Regions from separate parts of the Fictibacillus enclensis genome, predicted to be linked through region 3. Evidence: riboswitches for the same ligand, from Rfam matches in the RefSeq annotation. Region 3 holds a riboswitch; each other region holds the start of a gene.

Region 1 (3,286 bases), 480 kb from region 3:
TGAAACTCAAGCACAGCAGCTTAAGGAAGCAGGCGTAGAACGATACAACCATAACATCAACACATCCGAAGACCACCACAGTGTCATCACGACCACCCATACATATGCAGACAGGGTCTCCACCCTAGACAAAATAAAAGAAGCCGGCCTTTCACCTTGTTCGGGAGTCATTATCGGCATGGGAGAAAGCAACAAGGATATTATATCTATGGCCAAGTCGCTCCGGGAGATCGATGCGGATTCGATTCCCGTCAATTTCCTTCATGCCATCCCGGGCACTCCTCTTGAAAACATGGACAATCTGAATCCACGTTTCTGCTTAAAGGTACTGGCTTTGTTCAGGTATATGAACCCTGCGAAGGAAATCAGAATATCCGGCGGCAGGGAAGTTAATCTTCGCAGCCTTCAGCCGCTGGGGCTTTACGCGGCGAACTCCATTTTTGTCGGGGATTATCTGACGACCGGCGGACAGGAAACTACTGCAGATCATCAAATTCTTGAGGACCTCGGGTTTGAGATCGACTTTTTGAACGATAAGGCAAACGTATAGAAAAATAAAACGTCCGGGCAAAATGGCCCGGACGTTATTACGCGTGTTGAACTGGTACTCTCGCATCCAGTTCAAATACATCATGAAGTGTCTCAATAGCATTAATCATATCCTGCTGCCCTACTACAGTGGATACTTTGATCTCTGAGGTACTTACCATTTTGATCATAATATTCTGATCAGATAAAGCCTTAAACATTTGTGCCGCGACACCAGGATTGGAGATCATCCCTGAGCCGACAATGGAAACCTTCGCCAGTCCATCTTCGTGGAGAATTTGGCTGAAACCAAGCTGTCCTTTGTTTTGCTCCAAAAGCTGGACCGTCTCATCAAAAATGGCACTGTCAATGGAGAAGGAAATGTTGGTTTTTTCCTGCTTGTTTACACTTTGAATAATAATATCAACATTAATGTTATTGTCCGCGAGCAAAGAAAATACAGACGAAAGTGTATTCAATCCGTTCGGGAGATTCTCAATTGTGATTTTGGTAACATTGCCTTCAAAAGCCAGTCCTCTTACCACTAGATTGTTTTCCATTTCTGCTTCCTCCTCAACGATTGTTCCACGTTCCTCTTCCATGCTTGAACGAACTTCAAGCTTTACTCCGTAATTCTTGGCAAATTCAACTGCTCTTGGATGCAGGACCCCTGCCCCCAAATTGGCCAGCTCAAGCATTTCATCATAAGAAATGGCAGCCAGTTTCCGCGCATGCTTCACAACCCGGGGATCGGTGGTAAACACACCGGTCACATCCGTATAAATTTCGCACTTGTCCGCACGAAGGGCTGCAGCTATAGCAACAGCTGTTGTGTCCGAGCCTCCCCGACCTAGAGTCGTAATCCTTTGCGAGGCTGTCCACCCTTGAAATCCGGCAACGACTGCTATTTTCCCTTCATTTAAAAGCGTTTCGATTCTTTTCGTATCAATGTCCAATATTCTCGCATTTCCATGAAGGCTCTCCGTTTGGATACCCGCCTGCCATCCGGTGAGAGATTCCGCCGGGTGACCGGCCTCCTCAAGAGCCATGGCTAACAATGATATGGTAATTTGTTCACCTGTGGTGAGCAGCATGTCCATTTCCCGTTTGGATGGTTTGCTTGTGATTTCTCCTGCCAGCTTTACCAAATCGTCGGTTGTCTTGCCCATGGCAGAAACAACCGCAATCACCTGATTTCCTTCATTTGCTGCCTGAATAATCCGTCTGGCCGCATTCCTGATTTTTTCGGGAGTACCTACACTTGTCCCTCCGAATTTTTGAACGATTAACGCCACAATGGTCCATCCTTTCTTATCCGCAAAAAGTTGTTATGCTAAAAAGACACCCAGATATGGCCAGCCAAGTCCTGGCTTCCACTTTTTCAACAGACTGTAAAACTGTTTATGAATACAAAAAAGCAGCAATAAGGAAAAGACCTTATTGCTGCTTGAATAGGCAACAGTAAGCCAGCATGTTTTCCCCTCATGTGAGATAGTCCTCCACACATCCTCCGGGCAAGGAATGTGTGACAGCTCTGCATTTATTCAATGCAGGTCCAGCCTTAAGAAAAAGGAAGTTTCCTAAAGCTTCGGCAAAAATCCCCTTTCAGCCACCGTCATAAGAGCTCCTTCTCTTCCGGTTGCTTACTATTGGTTTTTGCTCCTCTACCATCACTTCAAAAACTGAAGTATGGCGCTCTTTTAAAATTTGTATTTAGTGTAGCAAAGCAGATTTTAAAAATCAACCCTTTTTTATGATGGATCCTTTTGCAGCGCCTGCATGATTTCTTCTGCTACCCCCATGGGGATGCCTGCTGCCCGGAAATCCTCCATGGTCGCCTCTTTCATCTTTTTTATGGATCCAAATTTTCTCAGCAGCAGTTTTTTTCTTTTTTCACCGACACCCGGGATATTATCAAGGCTGGAACGAAACATGCCCTTATCCCTGACCTGACGGTGGAACGTGATGGCAAAACGGTGCACCTCATCTTGTATGCGCTGCAGAAGATAAAACTCCTGGCTGTTTCTCGGCATTTCCATAATTTCCGGAGGATCTCCCATTAACAATTGAGACGTGCGGTGTTTTTCATCCTTCGCTAATCCGCCAACCGGGATAAAGAGATTTAATTCATTTTCAAGAACATCCTGCGCTGCGGCAATCTGTCCTTTTCCGCCATCAATGATTATCAGATCCGGAAGCTGTCCATTTTCCTTCAGAATCCGTGAATACCTTCTCCGCACGACCTCTTTCATGGAAGCATAATCATCAGGACCGGTTACCGTTTTAATCTTGTATTTCCGGTACTCTTTTTTGTTTGGTTTACCATCCTCGAAAACAATCATCGCCGACACCGGGCTGGTGCCATGGATATTTGAATTATCAAATGCTTCTATCCGGTAAGGGGCCGGGATGTTCAGCTGCCTTCCAAGGCTTTCGACCGCTTTGATGGTCCGTTCTTCATCACGCTCGATGAGTGCAAACTTTTCTTTCAGCGCATTTTGGGCATTCTTCGTGGCAAGATCAACAAATTCTTTCTTTTGCCTTTGTTTTGGCTGCGACACCTTCACCTGAAGCAGCTCGTTCACCATATCCCCGTTTACCTCTTGAGGCAAAATAATTTCTTTGGGGAGGATATGGCTTTTTTGCAGGTAAAACTGACCGATAAACGTTAAGAAATCCTCGGAGGCTTCTCCATAGAACGGAAAAAGGGAAACGTCTCTCTCGATCAGTTTGCCCTGCCTGATGAAGAAAACCTGAA
Region 2 (3,286 bases), 2.2 Mb from region 3:
AAACGTTAAAGGTCCCAATTCCATTGCGGGTGTTAGTATATTTTCAAATGTATCTGATGAAATGTGATCCAGGTGGACGAATTGATCGGATAATTTTGAGATTAGCTCTTCTTTCGAGGGAGGATTTACGGACCATTGATCCGGATTGGTTCCTGTATTAAATAATTGCTCATAGTGAGTGGGAAGTCCTGGGCTTTTTGAAAAAGCAAAAGAAAGTAAATAATCATGGACAAAAACGATGTGACCAACGTTCCAACGGATAGTATTATTAAAGGGTGCGGGCTTGATGTCGAACAACTCTTCGGGAGCCGCTTTGACTTGTTGAAGGGCCATGCTTCTAACTGATTTTGCCGATTTCAGCAAAGTGTGAGACATAGTATCATTCCTCCGTTTTCTTTTTTATAAGAAAAACTTAACTTCTACAGTTTCAGTATAGGGAGGCATTAAAATCTCATCAATATCGCGTTTCTTATGATCATGATTGGTTTCAGTTATGATGTAAACAGGGAGGGGTATCATGTGGAATTAAGGCAGCTGGAGTATTTTATGGTGATTTGTGAGGAACTTCATTTTTCGAGGGCAGCAGAAAAAATCCTGGTATCACAGCCGAATCTTAGTCAGCAAATCAAATTGCTTGAGAATGAGTTGGGAATGCCTTTGTTTCATCGGACAGGCAAAAAGATTTCACTCACTGAGGCAGGGGGAATTCTCCAAGAGCAATGCCGGCATATTTTCTCTCATATAAAACAAGCACAGGACAGCATTGCAGAGCTGAAAATGGGTAAAGGCGGGTCTCTGACGATCGGTGTTTTGCCTGGGGATGCTGATCTTGTATTTGATGCGCTTCTTCTCGATTTTCACAGAACTCATCCGGATACCTCGGTTTCTTTAATTGAAACGATGGATGTTACGGGGCAAGTCCTTAGTGGGGGAATTGATATTGGCATAACGATTCGCCCTGATCCTGACCAACGGCTTGTTGAAATCCCACTGTTTGAAGAGACGTTTTCCCTGGCGGTTCATGCGGATTCACTTTATGCCCATAAGAAGTCTCTTTATTTTAAAGATGTACAAAAAATGAAGATGGTTATGTTTCCAAGTTATCATCAATGCCGCAAACTGATTGACCGATACTGTCTCGAAGCAGGATTTAAAATAAAACCGTCAATGGAGACAACGACGCTATCGTCTTTGATTGCCATGGTAGAAAAAGATATTGGGGCCGCCATTCTCCCTACCCTTCTTTTGGGAAATCTTAAGCACCCCAAGATTAAAACAGTGGCGTTGATAGGCCCGGTTCCCAGTCAGAAGATTTGCCTCATCTATAGAAAAGATAAGTTCTTGGGCTTTACGGCCAAGGCGTTTATAGAAAAGGTTCAAACGTACATTAATGCTGCAAAAGAGACCTTGGAAACAAAAAACAGTTGAACAGTTAATGTTCGTGTTTTATAATAGCAACTAGCGTCAACTAACTGGATATTTCAAAAATCCTCATCAATCCGATGAGGTAGAGGTCGCGGCTTTTATTAGTAGGACGTACGAGATGCAGAAAGACATCATAGACTCCGTGTGAAAGGAAAAGCTGCCGAAATTCATGTTTATCTCTGGAAATATGAATTGGGGCTGTTTTCGAAAAGGAACAGCACTGTCACGCTCACATTACCGGTGAGTGGGATGCGCTATCTTACGGAAGGCATGATGCGGGTAGAATAGAACTGCCGTCAAACTGCGTTTTGGCGGCTTTTTTTATTTCCCACTCCTTCCAAAATGAAAAGGAGTTTTTTTATGCAAAACACAGCAAAGAATTCAGCACCAGCGGCTTCAGGAGAACTACAGCGTAAACTGAAGTCCCGCCACTTAACGATGATCTCGCTGGGTGGAACCATCGGAACCGGCCTGTTTTTGGCGAGTGGAGGCTCAATCCATACGGCCGGACCCGGGGGCACGCTTTTATCCTTCGTAGTCATTGGCATCATGGTTTTCTTTTTGATGACAAGCCTGGCGGAAATGGCATCTTACATGCCAGTGGCAGGATCGTTCAGTACCTACGCCACAAAATTTGTGGATCCTTCCGTGGGATTTGCCCTGGGCTGGAATTATTGGTACAACTGGGCAATCACCATTGCGGCAGAGCTTGCAGCGGTTACGCTCATCATGAAGTTCTGGTTTCCTGATACGCCTTCCTATATTTGGAGTGCGTTGTTTTTAGCAATTATGTTCTTATTGAACTACTTATCCGTTAAAGGGTTTGGAGAGTCAGAATACTGGTTTTCTCTTATTAAAGTGGTTACGGTTATTATCTTTTTAATTCTCGGTACGCTTATGATTTTTGGAATTCTCGGCGGAGAAGCCATTGGCTTTAAAAACTTTACCATTGGTGATGCCCCGTTCAAAGGCGGATTCTTTACTACGCTTGGCGTCTTTATGGCAGCAGGTTTTTCCTTTCAGGGAACGGAGTTGCTTGGTGTGGCAGCAGGGGAGACTGAAGATCCGAAGAAGAACATTCCAAAAGCAGTCAAGAGTGTGTTCTGGCGCATTCTTTTGTTCTATATTCTTGCGATTCTAGTGATCAGCTTAATCATTCCTTATACGGACAGCAGGCTGGCAAGAAGTGAAATCACCGTGAGTCCGTTTACCCTGGTATTTGATAAAGCGGGAATCGCCTTTGCCGCATCTGTCATGAATGCGATCATTTTAACCGCTGTCCTTTCTGCCGGTAACTCTGGTATGTACGCATCGACCCGTATGCTGTGGGACCTGGCACGTGACGGAAAAGCGCCCAAGTTTCTGGCAAAGCTGGATTCTCGGGGTGTTCCTGTTCCTGCGCTGATCGTGACGGCTGCAGTTGGAGCAGTAGCATTCCTTGCTTCCTTATTTGGTGACGGAGCCATTTATACATGGCTGTTGAACGCCTCGGGGATGTCAGGCTTTATCGCCTGGCTTGGAATTGCGATCAGCCATTACCGCTTCCGAAAAGCCTATGTGGCACAAGGAAGGGATTTGCGTGATCTTCCGTACCGGGCAAAATGGTTCCCGATTGGACCGATCTTCGCCTTCCTGCTTTGTTTCGTCGTTATTCTCGGACAAAATTATTCCGCTTTTACCGGCGATACGATCGATTGGCAAGGTGCGCTCGTTTCCTATATTGGTATACCCATTTTCCTGGCCGTATGGCTTGGCTATAAGTTCAAACACAAAACAAAAGTGGTACCTCTTAAAGAGTGCGATTTTGAATAAGATAAAAAGCAGGAGCCTGATCGGTTCCTGTTTTTTTATGAAAATAGAG
Region 3 (3,286 bases):
TCCGCAAATACAACCGCAGGCCTTGGAATACGATTGTAGTTGTTGGACATGGAATAGCCATAGGCCCCTGTACAGAATACAGCAAGGTAATCACCGGTTTGCGCTTCGGGCAGAAGAATATCCCAAATGAGCATATCCCCGGATTCGCAGCATTTCCCTGCAACAGACACCTTTTTTGTTCCTTTTTCTCGCGCCCGGTTGGCAAGTGCCGCTTCATATTGGGCCTGATATAGTGCAGGTCTGATATTGTCGCTCATCCCTCCGTCTACTGCCACATAATGCCTGACCGAAGGAATATCCTTTTGTGAGCCGACCGAATAGATGGTGGTTCCTGCGTCTCCAACGAGCGAACGGCCGGGTTCAATCCAGATTTCAGGTACTGAAACTGAATTTGAAGCAGATAGTCGTGTCACTTCACCGATCATCGCATCAATATATTCTTTGGGCTCGAGCGGTTCATCTGCCTCTGTATAACGAATCCCAAATCCACCCCCAAGATTTAACACTTTGGGAAAAAAGGATAAATCATTGTTCCATTTGGCAAGGTAATCATACAGTTTCTGAATGGCCAGAATGAAACCCGCTGTTTCAAAAATTTGCGAACCGATATGAAAATGAACCCCAAGAAGGGTAATCGCTTCTGAATCCAGTGCTTCAATCACTGCTTTTTCCGCCTGGCCATTCTGAAGGTCGAAACCAAACTTTGAATCTTCCTGCCCCGTTAGAATGTATTCATGGGTATGAGCCTCGATACCAGGAGTGATTCTAAGAAGAATGGATGTTTGTGTATTCATTTTGTCACAGAGCTCATTAAGCATGCGCAGCTCATGAAAATTGTCCACAACAAAGCATCCGATTCCGGACTTCAAGGCATATTGAAGCTCATCATAGCTTTTATTGTTGCCATGAAAATGGATGCGTTCTGCAGGAAATCCAGCGGCAAGAGCTGTATAAAGCTCTCCCCCGGAAACAACGTCCAGGCTTAAGCCTTCCTCTGCCACCAGCTGGACCTGCGCGAGGCAGGAAAATGCTTTGCTCGCATACGCCACTTGGGCTTTTATGCCTTGTTCCTCAAACGCTTTTTTAAACGACCTTGCGCGTTGCCTGATCAATTCCACATCGTAAATATAAAGCGGTGTTCCGTATTTTTGTGCCAGCTGAACCGTGTCCAGCCCGCCAATCGTCAAATGATTATCTTCATTAATCGAGCTTGTGCCATGTAAGTACATCATAATCTCCCCTTTTCTATCCTGCAGAGATTCTTTTCCGACGAAAAAAACAAAGACAGCCCATGTATAAGGTACACTGGCTGTCTACTACCGTACCCCCATTTGCCGGAATAGTTCTCCACTGCAAGCATTGCAGTGACAGTCCGCTGTCTGTTCGGCAGCGGCCCAGCATGAGAACGGATGGATCATTCCCACACTTCGGCAAATTGGCCTTTAAGATGATTTCATCATGTCCATTCACTCCATCACCCTACTCATCCGCTTTGCGCCTCTACCCCATTATTTATAAATGAGGCATATCCAATTGTTATGAACAAATTTATCACAAAATTGGATATTCGGCAACACTTCTTAAGAAGTTGGCTGCTTTTTGCTGTTTTGCGGATGAACGATGCTCGGCCGGACTTTCGATAGAGGTACAGCGAGCCGGATCATGATCTGCACAAACGCCTTGGCGTTGAATGGGATAAAAGGCCACAGATAGGGCGTATTTAAATTTTTCACAAAAGCAAGATACAGAAGGAGCAGAGTGGCGCCTACGACAAGCCCGGGCACATGGAAGATGGCCGTTAGCACCAGAAGGACGAGCCGGAGCATTTTGTTGGCAACACTGAGTTCATAGCTTGGGGTAGAAAACCCTCCGATCGCTGAGACTGATACATATAATATGACTTCCGGAACAAACAGTCCCACATCGATGGCGATCTGGCCAATGAGCACCGCTGCGATCAAGCCCATCGCCGTCGAAAGCGGACTGGGGGTATGTATCGCGGCTACTCGCAGGATTTCAATCCCGATTTCCGCAAAGACAATTTGCAGGAACAAAGGGATATTCGTCGTTTTGTTTGGTCCGATAAAATCGATATTCGGTGGCAGCAGTCCTTCCTGTGTAGCATAAAGGTACCAGAGCGGCAGGAGGAGAAGCGAGGCAATGATGCCGGCAAACCGGACCCAGCGGATAAAAGCGCCGACCATCGGCGTCTGACGGAATTCCTCTGCATGCTGTACATGGTGAAAATAGGTTGTCGGTGTAATGATAACACTTGGGCTCGTATCGGTGATTACGAGAACATGGCCTTCCATTAAATGCTGGGCCGCAACATCCGGCCGTTCGGTATACCGGACAAGCGGAAAAGGATCCCAGCCTTGTTTCACAAGAAATTCTTCAATGGTTTTATCGGCCATGGGGATACCATCGATATCAATACTCTGAAGTTCTTGTTTAACAAGATCGACAAGCCCTGGATCAGCAATATCCTCAATATACGATATACAAATATCCGTTTTGGAGCGCTTTCCGACTTGCATTATTTCATGACGCAGCCGCTCGTCGCGGATACGCCGGCGGGTCAGAGCGGTATTAATGATGATGTTCTCGGTATATCCGTCCCTTGAGCCACGGACCACTTTCTCAATGTCCGGTTCTTCCGGCTGACGGCCAGGATAGCTTCTTACATCAACGATGAATGCCTGGTCTTCGCCTTCCAAAAATACAGAAATCAGTCCGGAAAGCATTCTGTCTATGGCAATCTCCAGGTTATCCGTCAACTCCACCTGCTGATGGGAAAGGTGATCGTGCAAAATTTCTTTGACATTGGAAGGCGCACGGTGCCCATGATCCATGTCCATGAGCTCCCGCATGATTTCAATGATAAAGAGACTGTCGCATAGCCCCGTGCAATAGTAGATCTGAACTTCCTTTTTCAAGACATGAAGCTTTCTGACTCCTACATCAAAACTGACACCAATCCCGAGCCTCGATTTCAGCTCATGTTCGTTTTCCTGGATTTTTTTACTGATTGGTGTCTTCTGTCTTTCCTTTGATTCCTGCATTAAATCCGCTCCTTTCTAGGATGGTCGCCACCGCCAGGCTGGTGACGGGTGCCCCCTTTTCCACCGCATCATGTCCAGCCATTTTCCCGATATCACCGATCCCAATGACGATCGGCAGGTTTAATTCATCAAGAATGTAAACCGTGTCACCGTTGATCCTCCCTGTTTCAAGATCAGGAAGCCCGCTCTTATCAATGCCAAATTCCGTAAAGTTTCCATAGCGG

Evidence for each region. A riboswitch is a leader RNA that binds a small molecule or an ion and turns the genes downstream of it on or off. The one in region 3 is predicted to bind lysine.
Region 1: it holds a riboswitch for lysine, as region 3 does, so the genes downstream of both, QNH15_RS17205 (aspartate kinase) here and lysA (diaminopimelate decarboxylase) in region 3, are expected to answer to the same signal.
Region 2: it holds a riboswitch for lysine, as region 3 does, so the genes downstream of both, QNH15_RS03145 (amino acid permease) here and lysA (diaminopimelate decarboxylase) in region 3, are expected to answer to the same signal.

What each region holds. Positions count from the first base shown of each region.
Region 1 is NZ_CP126109.1:3,271,255-3,274,540, forward strand. Features, by position in the region: gene bioB (biotin synthase BioB) at 1-550, shown strand, start outside; gene QNH15_RS17205 (aspartate kinase) at 588-1,823, opposite strand; lysine riboswitch at 2,013-2,203, opposite strand; gene uvrC (excinuclease ABC subunit UvrC) at 2,280-3,286, opposite strand, start outside.
Region 2 is NZ_CP126109.1:586,133-589,418, forward strand. Features, by position in the region: gene QNH15_RS03135 (DinB family protein) at 1-375, opposite strand, end outside; gene QNH15_RS03140 (LysR family transcriptional regulator) at 520-1,428, shown strand; lysine riboswitch at 1,501-1,690, shown strand; gene QNH15_RS03145 (amino acid permease) at 1,786-3,237, shown strand.
Region 3 is NZ_CP126109.1:2,789,662-2,792,947, forward strand. Features, by position in the region: gene lysA (diaminopimelate decarboxylase) at 1-1,229, opposite strand, end outside; lysine riboswitch at 1,333-1,511, opposite strand; gene QNH15_RS14645 (spore germination protein) at 1,581-3,062, opposite strand; gene spoVAEA (stage V sporulation protein SpoVABEA) at 3,022-3,286, opposite strand, start outside.